4 regions of the Rhizobium sp. ZX09 genome follow, and region 2 is predicted to be linked to each of the others. Evidence: predicted binding sites of a transcription regulator. Region 2 holds the regulator's gene; each other region holds the start of a gene.
The links. The regulator LexA, encoded in region 2, represses DNA repair genes until DNA is damaged. The targets are predictions, from matches to a motif close to TGTTCNNNNTGTGTTCNG.

Region 1 (5,802 bases), on a different replicon from region 2:
GTTCGATCGGCACGAGATCGTCTAGCCGGTCATGGGTGAGGACAAAGCCGCCGGGGTGCTGACCCAGATGCCGAGGCGCGCCCATCAACTGCTGCGCGAGTTTCAGGGTGAGCGCCAGACGCCGGTCATTGGGGTTGAGATTGAGTTCCCTGATGTTTCGGTCGGGAACTTCTTCCGACCAGGACCACATGCCCGATGACAGCGCCTTGATGACATCTTCAGGCAGGCCAAGCGCCTTACCGACATCGCGGATTGCGCCCTTGGCCCGGTAGCGGGTGACGGTTGCGCAGAGTGCCGCCTTATCCTTGGTATAGGTCTTGTAGATCCACTGGATGACCTCCTCGCGCCGTTCATGCTCGAAGTCGACATCGATATCCGGCGGCTCGTCGCGTTCCTGACTGACGAAGCGCTCGAAGAGGAGATCATTGGTCGAGGGATCGATCGAGGTGATGCCAAGGATATAGCAGACAGCGCTGTTGGCCGCAGATCCCCTGCCCTGGCAGAGAATGCCCTGACTTCGGGCAAAACGGACGATCGAAAACACCGTCAGGAAGTAAGGCGCGTATTTCATGGTGCGGATGAGATCGAGCTCGTGCCGAACGGTCTTTAAAACATCCGGTGGCAGGCCTTCCGGATAACGATCGGGCGCACATTCCCAGACATAATGCTCGAGCGATCCTTGAGCATCCTTGCCCGGCACGATGGCTTCCTCCGGGTACTGGTAGGTCAGTTCCTCGAGCGAGAATTTGCAGCGACGCACGATTTCCAGGGTTCGCGCGAGTGCTTGCGCGTAGCGCGGAAACAGGCGTGCCATTTCCTCCGGTGGCTTGAGGTAGCGGTCGGCGTGGCGTTCGCGCTCAAAGCCGACATCGTCGATCGTGGTGTTGTGCCTGATACAGGTGACGATGTCCTGCAATTGCCGCCGGCCCGGCTCATGAAACAGCACATCATTGGTGACGACGGTTCTGACCTTGAACCGCGCCGCCATGTTGGAAATCTCATGCAGCCGCAACTGGTCGTTCGGTCGCCGACGCAAACAGAGAGAGACGTAAGCGCGATCACCAAACAGCTCAGCCATCTTGCGAAGCTGCGAGGCGCAGGTGGCATCCGGCAGATCAGGTACCAGAATGCCGATCATGCCCTCGGCGTAAGCGACGATATCGTCCCAATGCAGGATACAGTTGTTCTTGCCGCCACGCGATTTTCCCAGCGTGATGAGGCGCGTCAGGCGCGAATAGGCAGCGCGATCCATCGGATAGACCAGCACAGACATGCCATCCGCCAGATCGAGACGACAGCCAACGACCAGGCGCAACCCGGTGGCGCGCGACGCCTCAAGCGCCCGAACAATTCCGGCAAGCGAATTGCGATCGACGACGCCGATTGCGTCGATACCGAGCTGTTTCGCGGTCTCAAACAACTCCTGTGCAGAGGAGGCGCCGCGCAGAAAGGAAAAGTGGGTCGTGACCTGGAGCTCGGCGTAGCTCATGCGAAGATCCCGTGGCAGAACCAGCGATGGGACCCGGTCTCGGGATCCACTCCGTCGCCGGAGCGGAACACCCACAGGCGCTCGCCTGCCTCGTCCTCGATGACAAAGTAGTCCCGCACCGCGTCCATTTCGGCGTCGCGCTGCCACCACTCCCCGAAGATGCGTTCCGGGCCGTCGGCGCGTTTGACCTTACGGCGCTTGCCGCGCCAGACGATCGAGACCGGCGGGCGGTCCGGCATCAGCGCAATCGCCTCGATCAGTTCGGGCCGTGGCAAAAGCCGGACTGGACGGCGCCAATGGCTCACCCAGGCAACAGGGATCGGTTCAGCAACGGGACTGATCCGCCGGACGGAACGTTCCGGCACATCGGATGCAACCGGTGCGACGCGATAGACCCGCTGGCCGCGGTTTCCATAGATGTCGATCAGTGGCGTCACATCGGTGACGTCATCCTCGACCAGAGCAGAGACTTTCTGCGCCTCTTCCAATGGCTCGGCCAGAACCGCAACAAGGGTGAGCCTCTCGATCCCGAAACCCGGCTCGATCTTTTCCGTCCGGTCCCGAAACAGTTTCGTCAGCCAGGCTACGTCGCGGGCGGGCTTGGCTGTTCCGGCGCGGATTGCCTGTCTGGTGCCATCGACCTTCTCGACAATCAGGTCAGCCCGACGCACGCCGAGCCCCCGCTTTTGGAGTTCATCGACCAATTGCACGACAAGGCGGCCGACATATTTGTTGATGGTCTCCGCTGCGCCAATCGGTTCAGCGAAGGCTTTCGAAACCTCGACCAGCTCAGGCGTGCGGATCGGCTCGATAGGCTCGGCGATGCGACAGAGCATCTGATCGAGACGGCGCCCAACCTCCGGTCCAAAGCGCAACGTCAGCGGCGCGCGCGGGGTATTGGCAAGCTCCCCGATCGTCTGAAATCCGAGAATGCGGAGATCGCTGACAATCTTTGCCGGCAGACGCAGGAGCGATATCGGCAGCTTTTCAACGGCCCGCACTGTCTCACCCGGCGGAATGACGATCGTCTCGCGGTTGATGGCGCGGGCACAGGCATGGGATGCACCCCAGCTGTCGGCGACCGCCACGCGGGCAGTCAGCTTCCTGCCCAGAAACTGGTTGGCGATCTTTGTCACCATTGGCAGCTCGCCGCCCTGCAGGTGGTCGGCGCCTTCGGTGTCCATAACGATGCCGTCGATCCCGTCAATCGCGACGATCGGCGAATAGATGGTTAGTGCCCACAGTGTGATGCGTTCGAGAGCTACCCGATCGGCTTCGATATCGGCGTCGACCATCATCAGGCCATGAAACAGCGACTGCGCCTTTGCCGCCGGCATGCCGACATGCACGCCTGCCGCCCTGGCAGCCAGGTCGGCAGCCGAAACCCATCGCTTCGACCCGCTTCTTGCGATCACGGCAATTGGCTGTTCAGGCGAAATGGAGGGATCCGCCCGCCGAATACGATCCGTCGGCAGATCCGGAAGATAGATCGAGACGACCCTTGTCATCACACGCCCTCACGAGAAACTCAGCACACTCACCCGCTTTCACGCGCATCAATTCAAGAAACCATTGAGGCCTGCCCACCCCCGGTACCGGCAGCTCTTCCGATGGCATCACACTGACCCGCCATCTGGTTGTTGACGCCGTCGGCTGGCCAAAATCATTCGCCTCCGTCTGCCGCCGCCATCGCCGAACGCCGAGCGCCATGGTCCCGGTTCGCTCCGCGGCCAGTTGCAGGCGGCGGGAGCTGACCATCGGCAGGCGAACGAGCTCGCCGACGACAGCGCCGAGCCCACCGAAGGACAAGCCCTCCTCCATGTTGGCCAGCACGTCTTCCTCCTTGTCGGACTCGACGAAGATGACGCGGTCGGGATGGAGGCCGACCTGGGCAAGCGCCGGAAAGAACAGATCCGGTCTCGTCAGACACCAGATGACGGGGCCTTTGGTCCGGGCGGCAATGCCGGCGACAAAAAGCGCGGCTGCTGCACCATCGACCGTACCGGATCCTCCGCCTGCGAACTCATGCAGGGCTCCATAGGCAAGACCCCCGCCAGGCAAGACCGCATCAATCTCGGGCACACCGAAAGAGAGCGTTCCGGCCCGTTTCGCTGCTGTGCCCTCCATCGAGGCGATGCGGCCACGCAAATCACAGATCACATCCGACAACCCCTTCGGGCGCGCAGCGGTCATCGTTCACGGCTCCCTTCAAGGTGGTGTTCAAAGGATCGACATTATGCCGTACAGGCTATTTGTTCATTGTTTGTTCCGACGCTATAAAAGAGTCAAGCACCAGAAAGTTGAGCAACATTATCACAACATTAGCAAAACCGAAGATTCGAAAAGGATTCAAGGCTGTAGGGATAACAAGAATTTTTGCCGCACTCCACTCTTGTCGGGCTCCAGATCGCGATAGCGGGGATAGATGAGCGGCGTCACAATCTTCTTAAGGTTTCGTGCTGAACTCGCCTGCATGACGAAGCCACCGAGACAAAGCTCGATCGTAATACCGAAGCCCAGCTCTATTTAATGCCGCGTCGCTGCGGTTGATTGCATCAATGGCTGTCCGCAGCGTTCGACCTATACGGGAGCTTTTAAGCTTGAGGCCATATGAACATCGGACGTGTAGGCGGATGCATCAAGCCCCGCCGCATGCAGCCCGATGGCAAAGTTGACCTGCGAGATCAATTCCCTAAAATCCCGCTCAGATCTTCTTGGGGTGTTACGTTGCAAAAGCTCGAACTTGTTTTTGTTATTTGTGGTTTTGTGGCTTTGGGGACATGGCTTTATTCGGGCGAGTATCGAGCTTATGGCGCCCTCGCGACGATTTGCTTTCTGGGAATCGCTTCGGTCTATCTCCTCTTGACGTCAAAGGAGAGAGTTTACCGGTTGTTTGCATGTATATCACTGACCGTGATTTCCGCTGCAATCGGAATAGCTCTGTTGAGAATGTCGGGACTGACCGGCTAATGCGGTGGCATCAAGCGACCTAAACGGGCTGCGGAATAGCGCCTGCGCCTTGACATGCGGCGTTCCTCCACGGCGCTAGCCGCAGCGGGCAATCGCATCCGCAGCCGATGGAGACCAGAGGATAGGCGTTTGCCTGATCGCCGAGATCGAGTTCAGGGCAGGACGGGCGACGATAAACTCCGCCACGCTTCCTACAACGGCCTGCGGGAACGGTAGGACAATGCCGACGTTTATAAGCTCGACTAGATACGCAGGCGGAAGTCACCGGAAAAACTGCATTCGGTCGCAACGGAGGAATTGCTGCCATGTGCAACCTTTATCGGATGGAAGACAGGGACTGGGTCTCAAAGTGGGCCCAGGACGCCGAAAGCCTGATCAACCTCATGCCGGCCTATCAGATGAACCCCGACCAGATGGGGCCGATCATCCGAAACACGGCGGACGGCAAGAAGCAGCTGGTTCATGCACGATGGGGCCTGCCCTCGCCTATCTTCGTCCAAAAGAAAGCCGCCGAAGCAAGGGCGGATAAACTGAGGGCCAAGGGCAAGGCCGTCGATATGGATGAGCTCATCCGCATGGAACCGGATCGTGGCGTGACCAATGTGCGTAAGCTCAACCTGCCTCACTGGACGCGATGGTTCGGCGTCGAGCACAGGTGTCTCGTCCCGGTCACAAGCTTTGCCGAACCGGACCCGATGAGCAAACAGGAGGGTGGCAATGTGCCAAATGCCTGGTTTGCACGTGATGAGGCAAAATCGCTGATGTTCTTTGCGGGCATCCACGTGCCGCAATGGAAGAGCGTTCGCAAAGTCAAGGACGGGCTCACAACCGACGACCTATACGGTTTCCTGACGACCGATCCGAATGATCTCGTGAAGCCGATCCACGAGAAGGCAATGCCTGTTCTACTGCTGACGAAGGAAGAAACCGACGTCTGGATGCGGGCGCCTTGGGATGAGGCAAGGCACCTCGCCCGCCCACTACCAAACGACGCGCTGATCATCCTGTCGCGTGAACCTTATGGATCATCGATCATTTCGAAATCTGGCGAACCGGTGGAGCAAGGCAGCCTTTTATAACTGGCGGCCATCGCCAGATGGATGCCAATTGATGAGGAGACTAAACCCGCTGAACTGTTCGGAGAGAGGAGAAGGAAGATGCATATCCACCCTTACATTCTCGAGAATCATGGTGTCTATCCAAAGAGATTTCTGGAGGATGGTCAATTCTTCGGCATGCGGCAATCCATTCACGATAATCTCGACCAGCGGCTGGTCGCCGAAGTCGATCGGGAATCCGACCTGACTGCCTATTCCGGATACGTTGCCATGGAACTCTGGGCT
Region 2 (5,802 bases):
ATCCGAATGTCTGCTATCAATGCCTCTGCCGAATCGGAGAATGGCCATTTTCCAGATTAGCACCAACAATTCCTAATTGATTGGAATTAAAATGAAAGAGATCATTGGCCATGAATTGAGGCTAATGCGAGAGGGGAAAAAACCCCTCTCAATGTTCTACTATATTGAGTCGGTAGGCGATAAGGACCTAATACCCATCGATAACTTCCAGCCATACGTTGATGAGGGATCGATCCTAATGGAGGAATTTACACTTCTAAATCCCGAGCACCCTCGCTTTAGCATGACTTACATTTTCTACAGTCTTCCAGAGGAAGCTTGGCGCATTCCCGCTTTAAAGACAGCCTTGGTTGCCCAACAGGACAATATTCAACGCCCTGATGAGGGTATTGATCGAATTATAGGATTACTACTTGGATACTCTAAAGAAGAAATTGATAAGTGGGTGAGAAAAGAACTGAATTCCGCGACGTCACCAAACTGCAGTCTTTGAAACATAATCCGCCCAAATAGCTATTCCCGGTAATATTTCCAATTGGAATCGATTTGCACTATAATCGACATCGCCATTGCGATCCGAAGAAGGCCGCTTTGTCTAGGCCGACCCTCTTGGATAGCCCGTCTCCGGGTCGTACTCCCGACCGGTGAACGGAACGGTTGTGGCACTGTTTCGACTGCCGTTTCAGGCTGACCATAGCTGTCGTAGCTATATTCGTTCACAACTGATCCGGCATCGTCCGTCGCAGCCCGAACCGAGCCGAAATGGCCGGCATGGACGTAATAAGAAGATGCCGACGGAGCATTCGCGCCGGTCGCGGTTGCCGTGGAAGACGGAACCCCACCCGCTCCGGCAGCCAGTGTGATGCCGGCAAGATCGTCTACGCTATCGGTATGACTGTATCGACGCGGTTCGCTTGCAACACCTGCGCCATCAACGTCAGCTTCGGCCGCAACATGTTAGCCGTCATACAGGAAGCTCCTGAATGATGTTTCCGTTCCGCTCGCATCCTGTCGTCGCTCCCACACCCGACGACCCAGCGCATCGTAACGATAGCTCACCGTCAACTCAACTGTCGCCCCGGTTGAGGCCGAGCCCTATCGGCTTACCAGAACAAGCTCGTCGTAAGCGGAATAGCCATAACGCCAGCTCAATTCGCTCGCCTTGACGGTTTTGCGGATCAGGTTGCCGTTGACGTCATATTCGAACTCGTGCAGCAAACAAGTCAAACAACACCAGACAAACTTTCGACTATTTTAGAATAGTATTTCAATTCTTTTTTATGCGAGAGAAAATATCCGAAATGACTGTCAAGGGGGAACTGATGTCCAGGGTGAAAGTCGACGAATAATGTCCGCAAATCGATCCATCGTTCGAACAACAGAATTGTGCCAGCGTCTTTTCGCATGAATATCTCATTGAATATTTCCATTGCATGCAAAAGAAGTAGTGGATCGCGCCGCCGACGTAAAAATTCCATCAAGTTCGTCAATTTCGACATTTCATATTCAACTGCAGAAGGAAACGCATCTTTAAGCTGAGAGAACAACACTAGAAAATCTGCTGAGCTACAAATTCTCTCATCGACCAAAATTTTTTCGATTTCGCTAGAAATATAAATCTCTAGTTTTCCCATTCTTTGGTTCATATTCGAAATGTCCAATATTGGTATGAGCGCATCTTGCGTTCGACAGGAACAGCCCCTGGCCAAATATATCCAGACTTGCTCACAGTATACGCTTCTGCTTTTCCCCGATACAGTCCCTTTTTGGTCCGCAAGCGATTTCATCATGCATTATTTCATTTGGGCGGCACACGGATCATCCCAAGATGGAGGGAGACCAGGTGATTTATCATCCGGCGGGATCGATCGCGCCAAAACACCACAACCACTTCCCCAACAATCTGCATATCCAGTTGCATCGCTGTGTTCAGCGCATCGGCAAGGGTGTGGATAGCATGCGTTGTGTAGCAATCGTACCACCCACCAGTGCAACTGGCACAGCGAGTGTACTCGCATATTGTCCTGCTGCCGCCATTCCACTCGGATCAGTCCAGTTAGCAGGCGAATTCCAGACATAGCGATAGATGTTAAGGTCACCGGCTTCGAACCAGATCGGATATTCCTGCAGGAAGCGGCCGGTCGAGGGATCGTAGGCGCGTGAACGATAGTGGGATAGGCCCGTCTCCTGATCGTATTCTCGGCCAGCGAAGACAGACAAAAGAAGCTGGGGTTCCAATAAGCTTCCTAATCACGACATCGCAGAGCATTCAATCGTAAGAAGGACCTCAATATATTCCTAGTAATCAGCCACTTAGCTGCTGCGCGAGAACGACGCATTACGGAGGTTTGTCGATACAGCGATTGCCCCCCATTTTTGGGCAAAAACCCAATAGAAACGAACAAATCTTGCGGCTTATCTACCGGGGTTCTTGGGGTGCGATTCCCGTTTTGTTTTCTCGCCCCAAGTTCACGAAATTTTAGGGGATTGCGGAACACATATGGAACATATAGTGTTCGTTCTGTATTTGTTTCGCGACTTCAACGACGATTCTCAAGGGTGTTTTCCTCATGCTCACGCGCAAACAGCAGGAATTGCTTCTCTTCATTCATGAAAGAATGAAAGAGTCCGGCGTGCCGCCCTCCTTCGATGAAATGAAGGACGCACTCGATCTTGCCTCCAAATCCGGCATCCACCGGCTGATCACTGCCCTGGAAGAGCGCGGGTTCATTCGCCGGCTACCTAACAGGGCGCGAGCGCTTGAAGTGATCAAGCTGCCGGAGGCCTATGTGCCCGGCTCGAGGCCGCAACGGGGCTTCTCGCCGAGCGTTATTGAAGGCAGTCTCGGCAAGCCCAAGATGCCCGAGCCCGCCCCTGCTCCCAAGGCGCCTGCGAACGATATAGCAGGCGCGGCAACCGTGCCCGTCATGGGCCGGATCGCTGCCGGTGTGCCGATCTCAGCCATTCAGAACAATACGCATGACGTGGCGGTTCCGGTGGACATGCTTGGCTCGGGTGAACATTACGCGCTTGAGGTCAAGGGCGACTCGATGATTGAGGCCGGCATCTTCGATGGCGATACCGTCATCATTCGCAACGGCAACACCGCCAATCCCGGCGATATCATCGTGGCGCTGGTGGATGACGAGGAAGCGACGCTGAAGCGCTTCCGTCGCAAAGGTGCCTCGATCGCACTTGAAGCCGCAAACCCTGCCTATGAGACCCGCATTTTCGGACCTGATCGGGTTAAAATCCAGGGCAAGCTGGTAGGGCTGATCCGCCGGTATCATTGATGCTGCTGCCGGTCCGGATAAGGCCGGAGCGGTCGATGAGCGATAAACCATGCCTTCAAGATGAACGGCGCGTCATTCCACTCGAGTGATGCGCCTTTTCTTTTTAATGGCGGCGAAGGCGGCTTTGCCAGAGGACGTCGGCAGGGATGGCGCCCCACCCATCAATTGGCGTTATGGGAGCGATGGATTCTTTGCGATATTCCGGGCCGGGCCGCTGGTATAAAAACCCGCTTCACAGTCAGGAGACCCGCAATGTACGATCTTTATATCGCCAACAAGAATTACTCCTCCTGGTCGCTGAGGCCATGGGTCCTGATGCGCACGCTCGGTATCGCCTTCGAGGAGAAACTCGTCCCGTTTGGTGAAGGCGTGTCATTCTCCACCTTTTCCCCAACTGGCAAGGTGCCTTGCCTCGTCGATGATGGCGTGACGATTTGGGAGTCACTCTCGATCGCCGAATATCTTGCCGAACGTCATCAAGGGGTATGGGCAAGCGACAAGCATGCGAGAGCCTGGTCGCGGTCGGCAGCAAGCGAAATGCATGCGGGATTTTCGTCCCTTCGCAATCTCTACCCCATGTCCGTTGGCGTTCGTGTCAGACCGAACGTCAGCGATGCCGGGCTTGCGGCGGATATAAAGCGTGTCGATGCGGTGTGGAGCGAGGGCCTGTCGAATTTCGGCGGTCCCTATCTCGCCGGTCAGAAGTTCACGGCGGTGGATGCCTTCTACTGCCCTGTGGCATTCCGTTTCCAGACGTATGGCGCAGACCTTTCTCCTGCGGCAAAAGCCTATTTTGAGCGACTGCTCGCTCTGCCGTCCATGCGCGAATGGTATGAGGCGGGACTGAAGGAGACCTGGCGTGACGCGGCACATGAAGAGGAGATCGCCGGAATTGGCGAATTGACGATGGATCTACGCGCAAAGGCCTGACGATCCTCGCTGGTGGCGATCATTGCGACGCCGCCAGCAGACGGGTGATCGTTTCAGGCAATTCCCGGTCGAAACGTCCGGTTTTCCAGTCATAATATCGATGTTCACTCCACGGGCGGTTTGCGCCCGCGGTCGACGCCCGTAGCCGACCGACAACGCCGGGCTGATCGCTCCTCGCGAAGTCTATCTCCACGGAACCGATGCGCCGCAATATGTCGCGGTTGAGGAGTAACGCGCCCGAGCGACACTGTGCAAACGACGTTCTGCGGGAAACAATGACGATGTCGGCAATGTCACATGCTTTTCCGGCGAGGCGGCCGTCTTCCAGTACGATGATCCATTCGCCGCTTTCCGCACGCGCCACGCACCAGCGACCTGACTTGCATGTAAAAATTCCAGGCGCTGCATCCTTCAACGCAGCCGCCATGTCTCGTCCCACAGCCTTTATTTCGTCCCGCGTGAGCTTTGATTTCCTGGTGAGTGCGATGCCGGACGCGGTTGGAACGTCTTTTCTGAGGATAACGGGCGCGAGCGGTTTCTCCGGAAGCAGCAGCGCCCTCTGCCACTGGTCATAGATGAAGCCATGCGGCCGGGTTTTTGTGGCGTAAACCTTGTTCTCGTCCAGAAGCGCGACCAGAGAACCGTCTTCATGAACGAGGAGATCGGGCAGATCGCGCTGAGATGTCGCTGCCGAGAGGCCGAAGGCAAGCAGCAAAGGCGGAATGCCCAAAAGCGCAAGGCGGCTGCGCAGCAGGGTCAGCAGCAGGAAGCCAGCCGAGGCGATGCCGATGAACCAGCCATGCGGACGTCCGGTCGCAGCGCTGCCACCCCAGGAGGCGACTTCGTCCGCGACCTCTATGACCAGCGCCATGCCATGGCCCATGACCTTCAGGAATGGCGCGTCGAGCCCGAACGGCATCAGCAGCATGGCAATCAGACCGAAGGGCATGACGATCAGCGACATGAGCGGCGTGGCGGCGAGATTGGCAAAAAGTCCATAGGTGGTGACACGCTGGAAATGTTCGGCAGAATAGATTGCTGTCGAAAGCCCACCGATCAGCGACGTTGTGATAACGCCGCCGATCACGGCACCTGCCGTTTGCGCTACCGTCACCCAAGCCGGTTTTCGCCCCCTAAAAAGACGCTCGCGGTCAATGCGCCATCGGCTCCAGGCCGCATAGGCAGAAACAAGCGCGATCGTTGCGGCAAAAGACATCTGAAAGCTTGGCCCCATCACTTCGGACGGGGACAGCGCCAGTATCACGAGGGCGGAGAGCGCAACATTTCTCAGGCTGAGCGAGGGCTGATCGAAGAGCACCGCAATCAGCATCACCGACATCATCAGCCAGGCCCGCTCGGCGGAAACCGCGAAACCGGAAATCAGATAGTAGCAAAGTGTCATCAGGAGCGCTGCGAAGGCGGATATCTTCTTGACCGGCCATCGCTGGGCGAAGGCTGGGAACAGGCTGAATGCGAGCCTCATGCCGACAAAGAAGATGCCTGATGCCAAAGCCATATTGAGCCCGGATATGGCAACGATATGAGCCAGCCCCGAGACCCGCAGCGCCTCCATGGTTTC
Region 3 (5,802 bases), 1.5 Mb from region 2:
GGATCGAAGATCGTCGTGCCATGGGCATAGAGCGAGGTGTCCAGCAGCGTCATGTCGGAGAGATAGGCGAGAATGGCGGATTGCAGGCGCGGATCGTCAGGTACGCTTCCGACGGCACGGACCCAGATGTCCTGCTGCGGCTCCAGCTTTTCTTTTGAGATGTAGTGGGTCAGCGAGACCGGCCTGATCTCGATCGGCCGCTTGTTGCTCCAGTAGTTGCGGATCGAAGCGGGCGCCTTGGCGAGGAAAGCCGCCTGCATCTGTTCCTCGCTCATCAGTTTTTCAGGCGGCGTCACATCAGGCATCCTGATCTGATGGGTAAAACCGTCCTCGAATATCTGGAACGACGCCGACATGGAAAAAATGGCTTTGCCGTGCTGGATGGCGACCACGCGACGGGTGCAGAAACTGGCGCCATCGCGGATACGCTCGACCTGGTAGACGATGGGCACGAGCGGGTCGCCGGGACGCATGAAATAGGCGTGCAACGAATGCACGAAGCGATCGTCATCCACGGTTCTTTGCGCGGCGATCAGGGCCTGTGCAATGACCTGGCCACCAAAAACCCGTTGCCAGCCGATCTGCGGGCTTTCGCCCCGGTAAAGGTTCTCTTCCAGCTTCTCAAGATCGAGCGTGGCAATGAGATTTGCCATCGGGTCTGACGATTGCAAGGGATGCGACATTTTTTCGGCCTGCTCCGGCTGTAGGAAGACGTCACATGGTCTATAGTGCGCTGATGATGCGTGCACAAGATTTGAGGAGAAGCGCGATGCTGGACGTTGTGGTGGCAGGCGGCGGATATGTCGGTCTTTCCGTTGCTGTGGCAATCAAGCAGGCGGCCCCGCATCTGAATGTGCAGGTAATTGAAGCCGCTCCTGAGGATGTCTGGGCAAAGGATGTCCGCGCGTCCGCCATTATCGCAGCGGCTACCCGCATGCTCGATGTTTTCGGCATCTGGAACGAGATCGAGCCGGAAGCCCAGCCGATCCACAAGATGATCGTTACCGATTCGAAAACCGCCGATCCGGTGCGTCCGGTGTTCCTGACGTTTGATGGCGCGGTGGAAGAGGGCCGGCCCTTTGCCCATATGGTTCCCAACGTCGCTCTGGTAGGCGCGTTGCGCGGCCTTTGCGCACGCCTGGGCATAGAAATCCGCCACAGCCTCAGTGTTTCCGATTTTACCGCAGGACCGCAGTCGACGGCTATTCACCTTTCCGACGGATCGATGCTCGAAGCGCGATTGCTGATTGCCTGTGATGGTGTTCGCTCGGCTCTTCGGGATATGGCTGGCATCAAGACGGTGCACTGGGCTTACGATCAGTCGGGCATCGTGACGACCGTTGAGCATGAGCGACCGCACGAAGGCTGCGCCGAGGAGCATTTCCTGCCATCCGGACCCTTCGCCATTCTGCCGTTGAAGGGAAACCGGTCTTCGCTTGTCTGGACCGAACGCACCGCCGACGCCGACAGGCTTGTGGCCGCCGACGACCTGGTGTTCGAGGAGGAGCTTGAGCGCCGGTTCGGCCACAAGCTCGGCACGATCCGGCCTGTCGGTCCCCGGCGCGCCTTTCCGCTGGGTCTCACTTTGGCACGGTCCTTCGTCGCGTCGCGTTTCGCGCTCGCCGGTGATGCGGCCCACGGTATTCACCCGATCTCGGGTCAAGGCCTCAATCTCGGTTTCAAGGATGTGGCGGCTCTGGCCGAAACCGTGGTTGAAGCTGACCGTCTCGGCCTCGACATCGGCTCCCTCAATGTTCTGGAGCGGTATCAGTCCTGGCGCCGGTTCGACACCTTGCGGATGGGGGTGACCACGGATGTGCTGAACCGGCTGTTCTCCAATGATGTCGGTCCCATTCGCATCATGCGCGATTTCGGTCTCGGCGTGGTGGATCGTTTGCCGGGTCTCAAATCCTATTTCATTGGCCAGGCCGCCGGTACCACGGATGCAAATGCGCCGCGTTTGCTCACCGGTGAGGCACTCTGATCTCGGCTTGTGGTGCTGGCTTCGGAACGGCTTTTCCGGGATTGGCGCTTGACAGCTGATTCCCGGATTTTCCGACCGGCGGTTTTACCGTAATGCCGAATCCGGCCAAGGACTTATCCGGATTCATAATCTGGTAGAGGCTGTCACTTCGCCAACCAGATATTGCGGAGAACAAAAGCTGAATCATGAGGAGTCAGCGATTCGTATTCGATTCGTTCGCAGACTGTTCCGCAGCCGAATCGATTTCATTTTCGCCGGATTCTTTTTTCTTGTTCAACTATCTGAATCGAAATGGAAAATTTCGTTGACTGGTCGCCTTATGGCACTTTGCGGGTGAGGCCTATTGCCTTTGTCGGCAGGCGTTGCCATGTGTGGTGCGTGCGGCCCATACCGTTGATGTGGGTGGCACGCCAAGCAGATGAAGTCGATTCGCGGATAGTACGTTGAATTTTCGCCCCATGATCCTGAGCGGCCGCGGTGTCACGGCCGTTCTCGGCCCCACCAACACCGGCAAGACCCATTACGCGATTGAGCGTATGGTGGCGCATGGCAGCGGTGTCATTGGCCTGCCGCTGCGCCTTTTGGCGCGCGAGGTCTATACCCGTCTGGTCGAAAAGGTGGGGGCGCCCAATGTGGCGCTGATAACCGGCGAAGAAAAAATCTCACCCCCAAAAGCCAAGTATTCCGTTTGCACAGTGGAAGCCATGCCGCGCGAAACGACGGCCGCCTTCGTTGCAATCGATGAGGTGCAGCTGGCAGGCGATCTCGAGCGCGGGCATATCTTTACCGACCGGGTGCTGCATCTGCGCGGGCGGGAGGAAACGCTGCTGCTGGGCGCGGGCACGATGCGCCCGATCCTCGAAAAGCTGCTGCCGGGAATTACCGTGGTGGAGCGACCGCGTCTGTCGCAGCTTTTTTATGCCGGCCAGAAGAAGATAACCCGCCTGCCGCAGCGTACGGCGATTGTCGCTTTTTCCGCCGATGAGGTCTATGCCATTGCCGAACTGGTGCGCCGCCAGCGGGGCGGCGCGGCCGTTGTGCTGGGCGCGCTTTCGCCCCGCACGCGCAATGCGCAGGTGGGTCTCTATCAGTCCGGCGATGTCGAATATCTGGTCGCGACGGACGCTATCGGCATGGGCCTTAACCTTGATGTCGATCACGTCGCTTTCGCGCAGGACCGAAAATTCGACGGTTATCAATTCCGCAATCTCAATCCGGGCGAAATCGGCCAGATCGCCGGCCGCGCCGGCCGCCATCTTCGTGACGGCACCTTCGGGGTGACAGGCCGTGTCGACCCGTTCGATGACGAACTGGTGGAGCGGATCGAGACGCATCAGTTCGATGCGGTGAAGGTGTTGCAGTGGCGGACGAAAAACTTCGATTTTTCCTCTATCGCCAATCTGCGTGCGAGCCTTGACGCTGCGCCGGCGATCCAGGGGCTTTCGCGCGCCCTGCCGGCCATCGACCAGCAGGCGCTGGAGTATCTGTCCCGTTATCCCGAAATCATCGACGTGACGACGACCGATGCACGGGTGGAAAAGCTCTGGGAGGCCTGCGCGCTTCCGGACTATCGCCGTATCGCGCCGGCGCAGCATGCGGATCTGATCTCCACGCTCTATTTCGACCTCGTCAAGCGCGGTACGGTGAACGAGGATTTCATGGCCGAACAGGTGCGTCGCGCCGACCGCACGGATGGAGAGATCGATACCTTGTCTGCGAGGATTGCGCAGATCAGAACATGGACTTATGTATCGAACCGCCCAGGATGGCTTGCCGATCCGACACACTGGCAAGAAAAGACTCGGGAAATCGAGGATCGATTGTCCGATGCGCTACATGAAAGGTTGACGAAACGCTTTGTTGATCGCAGGACATCTGTGCTCATGAGGCGCCTGAGAGAGAATGCGATGCTTGAAGCTGAAATCAGTGTAAATGGTGATGTCTTCGTAGAAGGTCATCACGTCGGCCAATTGGCCGGGTTCCGGTTCACGCCGGTGCCGGGAATGGAAGGGCCGGATCAGAAGGCCGTGCAGGCTGCGGCGCAGAAGGCGCTCGCGCTCGAATACGAGGCGCGTGCCGCGCGTCTGCACGCCAGTGGAAATGGCGATCTCGCTTTGAGCTCCGATGGTCTGGTTCGCTGGCTGGGCGAGCCGGTTGCCCGTCTTTCGGCCGGCGACAATATCATGAAGCCGCGGGTGATCCTGCTGGCCGACGAGCAGTTGAGCGGTAATGCCCGTGATCACGCGCTCGCGCGGATCGAGCGTTTCGTCAACCACCAGATCGCAACCGTGCTGAAGCCGCTGGATGATATCTCCCGCGCGGAAGACCTTCAGGGTCTCGCAAAGGGTCTTGCTTTCCAGCTGGTTGAAAATCTCGGCGTGCTGTTCCGTCGTGACGTCGCGGAAGACGTGAAGTCGCTGGATCAGGACGCGCGTGCTTCCATGCGGCGTTACGGCGTGCGTTTCGGCGCCTATCATGTCTTTTTGCCTGCGCTCCTGAAGCCTGCTCCGGCAGAACTTGTGACGCTGCTCTGGGCCTTGAAGAATGATGGTCTTGGCAAACCGGGTTATGGCGACCTTATTCCCGTCCTGGCTGCAGGCCGCACCTCGGTCGTTACGGATGCCAGCTACGAGCGCATGTTCTACAAGCTTGCCGGTTTCCGTTTCCTCGGAAAGCGCGCGGTGCGTATCGACATTCTCGAGCGTCTGGCTGATCTCATCCGTCCGCTGCTGCAGTGGAAGCCCGGCCAGCAGCCGCGTCCCGAAGGTGCTTATGATGGCCGTCGTTTCACGACGACGACCGCGATGCTTTCCATTCTCGGCGCAACGCTCGATGACATGGAAGAAATCCTCAAGGGCCTCGGTTACCGTGCCGATCAGGTGACGGCGGAAGAGGCGCAGGCCTTCCTCGCCAGCCAGGCAGGCGCCACTGTGCCGGCTGCCCCAGAAACGACGGCGGGCGAAGAGGATAGCGCTGAGACCGAGCAGGACGAGCCGGCTTCCGAAGAGCAGGCCTCCGAAACGATTGCTGTTGTGGAAGGCGACGTTACCGAGGCGCCGGTCGCGGAAGCCGCCGGTGAAGAGGCTGCTGCAAATGAAGCGGCTCCGGCGGAAAGCGGTGAGGCCGCCGAGCCGAAGCCCGTGCTTCTGTGGCGTCCGGGTGGCCGCAATGAAAACCAGCGTGGTGAAAACCGTCGTCCCGGCAATCGTGGCCAGGGTCGTGAGCAGACAGCGCGCGAGCAAGGCGAGCGACGCGGCGAAGGCCGTCGTGACAATCGCGACGGGGCAAATCGCGATGCAGCCAATCGTGGCGGCGAGGGCGAGCGCAAGCGTGACGGCGGCCGTCCCGATCGCGGCAACAACCGCAATAATGATCGTCATGATCGTGGCGAGCGCAAGGACAGGCCGGAGCGCAGCGACCGTGGCGGAAAGCCGCAGGGCCAGCAGCGTTTCGAGGCCAAGCCACCGCGCAAGGAAAAGCCGCTGGACCCGGATTCGCCTTTTGCAAAGCTCGCTGCCCTCAAGGAGCAGCTGAAGAAGTAAGCCTATGGGAAACAGCGAACAGCCACTGGAAAGCACGCGCCAGCGTCTGGACAAGTGGCTGTTCTTTGCCCGCATGGCTAAATCCCGTTCGCTCGCCCAGAGCTACGTTCAGTCGGGACAGGTGAAGATCAATGGCGTCGTCGTCCGCCAGCCCAGTCATGCGGTGAAGCCCGGCGACAGGCTGGAAATAAGCTTCGAGCGGATGGACAGGGTCGTGGTGGTGAAGTCGGGCGGGACGCGGCGCGGCCCCTATGAAGAAGCCAGACTTCTCTATGA
Region 4 (5,802 bases), 1.0 Mb from region 2:
GCCATGGCGAGATGCGCATTGAGGGCATTGCGAAGCTTGTAGGGCTCCCAGTCTCGCGAGAGATCGACGTGAACGACCTGGCCGACGGCATGCACGCCGGAATCGGTGCGGCCAGCGCCGCGAATGGAAACGCTCTCGCCGGTCAGCGACCGAACCGCAGCCTCCAGCGCACCCTGAACCGAGGGGCCGTTTTCCTGTCTCTGCCAGCCATAATAGGGCGTACCGTCATATTCGACGGTCATGCGGAAGCGTGGCATCAGCCGAGCCTCGTAGTGACCGGAACCGGGGTACCGCGCACGAAATCGGCCGCCGACATCGGCTTGCCGCCCGCCTTCTGCAAACGGGTGAGCCGTACGGCGCCGCTGCCGCAGGCAATGGTGAGAACATCATCCAGTGCGCTGCCTGCCTCGCCCATTCCGCTGGCGAGCTCGGACGCCAGTACCTTGACGCGCTCGGGCTTGCCGCCGATCTCCATCTCCAGCCATGCGCCGGGAAACGGCGAAAGGCCGCGAATATGATTATGCACATCCTGCGCCGGCCTTGAAAAATCGATACGGGTTTCACCCTTGTCGATCTTTGCGGCGTATAGAACGCCCTCTTCCGCTTGCGGGACGAGGGGCAGGTCATCTGCTTCCAGCTTGTCCATCGCCTGACGCATCAACCGAGCACCTACCAGCATCAGGCTGTCATGCAGCTCGCCGGCCGTCATGTTCTCGCCGATCGTGACCTTTGCCGTAAGTGCAACAGGGCCGGTATCGAGACCCTTTTCCATTTTCATGACCATCATGCCGGTTTCGGTGTCACCCGCCATGATCGCCCGCTGGATGGGAGCCGCGCCGCGCCAGCGCGGCAGCAGCGAAGCGTGACCATTATAACAGCCAAGCCGCGTGCCCGAGAGAATGGCCTCCGGCAAAAGCAGCCCGTAAGCCACGACAACAGCCACATCGGCGTTGAAGTCCCGGAATTCCTGGCGATCTTCCTCCGCCTTGAAATTCAAGGGTGTCAGTACCGGTAAACCCAGCAGTTCCGCAGCCTGATGCACCGGCGATTTCTGCAGATCAAGGCCGCGACGGCCGCCTGGACGCGGTGGCTGGGTATAGACGGCAGCAATCTCGTGGCCCGCTTCCACCAGTGCACGCAACGTCGGAACGGAAAAATCCGGCGTGCCCATGAATATGATGCGAAGAGCCATGATCGCCCCCTGCCCTGTCTTCCGCTCCGTCAGCTGTGCGACGGATCAGACTTTTGCGCGGGCTGCTTTCGTAAATTTCTTGATGACCATGTCCCGCTTCAACCGCGAGATATGGTCGATGAACAGAACACCATTCAGGTGATCGATCTCATGCTGCAGGCAGGTTGCCAACAGACCATCCGCCTCGACCGTCTGCTGCTTGCCGTCACGACCGACATATTGCACCGTGAGCGACGCAGGGCGCTCCACCTCGGCATAATAATCGGGAATCGAGAGACAGCCTTCCTCATAGGTGGAAATATCATCCGAAACCTTGAGGATTTCCGGATTGATGAAGACGATCGGGGTCTTTTCTTCGCCTTCACGCGCAACATCGATCACCAGCAACCGGCGCGGCACACCTATCTGGATGGCGGCAAGGCCGATGCCGGGGGCATCATACATCGTTTCCAGCATGTCGTCCGCCAAACGCAGCACCTCGGCATCCACCTTTTCGATGGGCTTCGATTGCTGGCGCAGCACGGGATCGGGCAAAATGATAAGCGGTTTGATGGTCATGGCTTCCCATAACGTATCTCTCGCGCGGAGGAAATAAAAAACACGACGATGAAAACGGCTCGCGGCATCCGTTCTGCCGGACTCATTTCCGCCGCAGGAATGTTCTTGTTTTGATCTTCCGAATCGATCGAAATCTGCTAGATTTAGTCATGAACACAGACTTCTCCGTTCTCCTTCAACCCGCGCTGCGGGCCGGCTCAGTCGATATCAGCTTCGGCGCGCTTCTCGCTGCCGCGATTTTCGGCCTTGTCGTTACATGGCTTGTGACGGCAAACCGGTCGAAGAAAGCTGGGGCCGATGGCGAGATCTCCGACCTGCTCAAAACCCAGTCTGAACTGCATGGCCGGATCGCGGCCATGGCGGAAACGCTTGGCACGCGTCAGACGGAGATGAGCCAGACGCTGAATCAGCGTCTTGATGGCATGTCGCAGCGGCTGGGCGAAACGCTGACGGAGCAGACCCGGTCTACCCATGAAAATCTGAGCCGCCTTCAGGAGCGCCTGGCGGTCATCGATGCCGCACAGGGCAATATTCAGGATCTGGCCAAGGACGTGGTCGGGCTTCAGGCGATACTTTCCAACAAGCAGACACGCGGCGCCTTCGGACAGGCGCGCATGGAGACGTTGATCGCCGACGCCCTGCCGCCGGGTTCCTTCCAGCTGCAGCCGACACTTTCCAACGGTTACCGGCCGGACTGCACGATCAAGATGCCGAACAATGCGCCGCCGCTCGTCATCGATGCCAAGTTTCCGCTGGAAGCCTGGAACGCCATCAAGGCGGACGAGACGCCGGAAACCAAACGCGCGGCCGTGCAGCAGTTCCGCCGGGACATGGAAGTGCATATTCGCGATGTCGCCGAGAAATATCTCATTCGCGGCGAGACACAGGATACCGCCTTCATCTTCGTGCCGTCGGAATCGATTTTCGCCGATATCCACCAGCATTTCGAATATCTAGTGCAGCGCGCCCATCGCGCCCGGGTGGTCATCGTTTCGCCATCGCTGCTGATGCTGTCGGTACAGGTCATCCAGTCCGTGCTCAAAGACCAGCGCATGCGCGAACAGGCGCATCTCATTCAGGGTGAAGTGGCGCTGCTCATGGACGATGTGCGGCGGCTGGACGATCGGACGCGGAAGCTGCAGGCCCATTTCGGGCTGGCGCAGAAGGACGTCGACATGATGCTCATCTCCTCCGACAAGGTACTGGCGCGCGGACAGAAAATCGAGGGGCTCGATTTCTCACCAACGGAAAAAGACGCGCCGCACGGAGAAATCGAGCAGGCCCGGCGCTTTGCCGAAAACCGAGCCGGTGCGGCCAAATTGCGGGTGGTTGACGACGAGTGATCGTCTCGGGCAAAGTCGCCGCCTTGCTTAAATTTCATACGGACCCAGCGCCCCATGATTACTGTTTTCGGCTCCATCAACATGGACCTCGTCGCGACCGCCAAACGTCTGCCCAAGCCCGGTGAAACCGTAACGGGAGAGACATTCTCCACGGCCGCCGGCGGCAAGGGAGCCAATCAGGCGCTGGCCGCACGGCGTGCGGGCGCCACGGTCAAGATGGCGGGCGCTGCGGGTGATGACACCTTTGCCGCTCCAGCACTGACCTTGCTGCGGGACGCGGGAACCGATCTGTCATTGGTCAAAACCGCGCCCGGCCCGACTGGAACGGCGGTTATCCTGATCGGTGAAGGCGGAGAGAACATGATCTCGGTCATTCCCGCTGCGAATGGTGAGGTCTCGGCATCCGACGCGGCAAAGACCATATCCGAAATGGCTGCAAGCGATATTCTCATGCTGCAGTTCGAGATACCGGCACCCGCCATCGAAGCTGCACTGACGGCCGCAAAGGCGAAACGCGTCACCACCGTCATCAACACAGCACCGCTGACCGCGGACGGACCGCGTCTCGCCGGCCTTGCCGATATCGTCATCGCCAATGAAACCGAGTTCGAGCTCCTGATCGGCAAGAATGGCCTCTCCAGCGACCAGCGGGAAAACGAACTCAAGGCCCTTCACGAGAGGACCGGCCAGACTTTGATCGTCACGCTTGGTGCGGATGGCGTGATCGCCATTCGTAATGGCAAGCTCTACAGGGCTTCCGGCCTGAAGATCGAGCCGGTCGATACGGTTGGTGCGGGCGATACCTTCTGCGGATATCTCGCCGCGAGCCTCGATCAGGGAATGGATTTCGAAAGGGCTCTGAAGCGCGCCGCGGTTGCGGGCTCGCTCGCCTGCACGCGTGCCGGCGCGCAGCCTTCCATTCCGCAGGCAGCGGAAGTTGACGCGGCCCTTTAAGGGGTCTTGCCGTTAGCGCATTTTCCAGACGTGAAACCGCTGCGCACTTTTACTGGAAATGCTTTAGCGACGGATGAAGGTGAGATAGGCCGAGCTGCGGCCTTCTCTTTTCGCCTTGTTCTCGTAACGCGTGCCCGGCCAGTTGGCATAGGGCGTGCGCCAGTCATCAGCGCTTGTCGCCGTCCATTCAAAGCCGCCATGCCGGGCGCAATGCTGCAGCGTCCAGTTGACGTAAGTGTCGATGTCAGACGCAAAGCAGAACTTGCCGCCGGGTTTCAACACACGATGGAAACGGGCGAGATTGACGTCTGACACGAAACGCCGCTTCCAGTGCTTCTTTTTCGGCCATGGATCGGGATAAAGCAGATCGATGTGATCGATCGATGCCTCAGGCAGCCAGTCGAGCAGCTGCGTCGCATCATCGTCGTAAAGGCGGATATTCATCAGTTCACGTTCGCGAACCGTGGCGAGCAGCTTGGCCATGGAATTGACGAAGGGCTCGACACCGATGAAACCCGTCTCGGGATTTTCGACCGCGCGGTGGGCGAGATGTTCGCCACCGCCGAAACCGATCTCAAGACGGATCGATCGCACATCTGCCGGAAAGAGCGCGGCGAGATTTTGCGGTGGCACGCTTTCCAGATCGATTTTCAGCAAAGGCAGCAGATTTTCGATCGTATCGACCTGCTGATTGCGCAGGGGCTTGCCCTTGCGCCTGCCAAAAAACGCTTCCGTCGCGCGCGAACGCCGTTCTTCCGTCATCTCATACTCTCAAGACCAAATAGACTTAACCCGCACAGCACCCCGTGAGGCACTGTGCGGGTTACAAAACTCGGTGACGGTATCTCTCAATCGCCGCCAAATAACAAGCGCGATATCCAGTTGACGCATTTTCCGGACGTAAAACCGCTACGCACTTTTACTGGAAATGCTTAAGCGCTCAAAGCTTCCTTGAGCGGCTTCACCAGATCGAGCTTCTCCCAGGAGAAGGAGCCGTCGCGGCCAGCCTTGCGGCCGAAGTGGCCGTAGGAAGACGTCTTGGCGTAGATCGGCTTGTTGAGATCGAGATGACGGCGAATGCCCGATGGCGAAAGGTCCATGACCTTGCGGATCGCGGCCTCGACCTGATCTTCGCTGACCTTGCCGGTGCCATGCAGATCGACATAGATCGACAGCGGCTGCGCAATGCCGATTGCATAGGAAATCTGAATGGTGCAGCGCTCGGCGAGGCCGGCAGCCACGACGTTCTTCGCAAGGTAGCGGGCGGCATAGGCGGCGGAACGGTCGACCTTGGTCGTGTCCTTGCCCGAGAATGCGCCACCACCGTGCGGGGCAGCACCGCCATAGGTGTCAACGATGATCTTGCGGCCGGTCAGGCCGGCATCACCATCGGGACCGCCGATGACGAACTTGCCGGTCGGGTTGATATACCACTGGCAATCGTCGGCGATCTTCAGGTCGCCAAGCGCTTCGCGGATATAGGGTTCGACAACAGCACGAACCTTCTTCGAATCCCAGCTTGCATCGAGATGCTGCGTGGACAGCACGATGGAGACGGCTTCGGAAGCCTTGCCGTCGACGTAACGAACCGTCACCTGGCTCTTGGCGTCGGGGCCGAGCTTGGCCGCCTCGCCTTCGCCGCTTTTACGGGCGGTGGCGAGCAGCTGCAGGATACGGTGGGAATAATAGATCGGCGCCGGCATGAGGTCAGGCGTTTCCTTGCAGGCGTAACCGAACATGATGCCCTGGTCGCCG

Region 1: the regulator LexA is predicted to act here: its motif matches at 3,743-3,760, upstream of BTN45_RS25455 (ImuA family protein).
Region 3: the regulator LexA is predicted to act here: its motif matches at 2,198-2,215, upstream of BTN45_RS12695 (helicase-related protein).
Region 4: the regulator LexA is predicted to act here: its motif matches at 1,851-1,868, upstream of BTN45_RS00205 (DNA recombination protein RmuC).

What each region holds. Positions count from the first base shown of each region.
Region 1 is NZ_CP031365.1:185,105-190,906, forward strand. It holds gene BTN45_RS25445 (error-prone DNA polymerase) at 1-1,489, opposite strand, end outside; gene BTN45_RS25450 (DNA polymerase Y family protein) at 1,486-2,997, opposite strand; gene BTN45_RS25455 (ImuA family protein) at 2,918-3,682, opposite strand; gene BTN45_RS25460 (hypothetical protein) at 4,100-4,459, shown strand; gene BTN45_RS25465 (SOS response-associated peptidase) at 4,765-5,538, shown strand; gene BTN45_RS25470 (hypothetical protein) at 5,617-5,802, shown strand, end outside.
Region 2 is NZ_CP031363.1:1,070,328-1,076,129, reverse strand. It holds gene BTN45_RS05235 (hypothetical protein) at 92-493, shown strand; gene BTN45_RS26620 (hypothetical protein) at 1,096-1,218, opposite strand; gene BTN45_RS05230 (hypothetical protein) at 1,224-1,646, opposite strand; gene BTN45_RS05225 (RHS repeat-associated core domain-containing protein) at 1,930-2,220, opposite strand; gene lexA (transcriptional repressor LexA) at 2,571-3,293, shown strand; gene BTN45_RS05215 (glutathione S-transferase family protein) at 3,546-4,223, shown strand; gene BTN45_RS05210 (ComEC/Rec2 family competence protein) at 4,243-5,802, opposite strand, start outside.
Region 3 is NZ_CP031363.1:2,590,172-2,595,973, reverse strand. It holds gene tesB (acyl-CoA thioesterase II) at 1-683, opposite strand, end outside; gene BTN45_RS12700 (ubiquinone biosynthesis hydroxylase) at 740-1,984, shown strand; gene BTN45_RS12695 (helicase-related protein) at 2,443-5,526, shown strand; gene BTN45_RS12690 (RNA-binding S4 domain-containing protein) at 5,531-5,802, shown strand, end outside.
Region 4 is NZ_CP031363.1:39,242-45,043, reverse strand. It holds gene truA (tRNA pseudouridine(38-40) synthase TruA) at 1-257, opposite strand, end outside; gene fmt (methionyl-tRNA formyltransferase) at 257-1,192, opposite strand; gene def (peptide deformylase) at 1,238-1,750, opposite strand; gene BTN45_RS00205 (DNA recombination protein RmuC) at 1,900-3,093, shown strand; gene BTN45_RS00200 (ribokinase) at 3,148-4,047, shown strand; gene trmB (tRNA (guanosine(46)-N7)-methyltransferase TrmB) at 4,111-4,809, opposite strand; gene metK (methionine adenosyltransferase) at 4,980-5,802, opposite strand, start outside.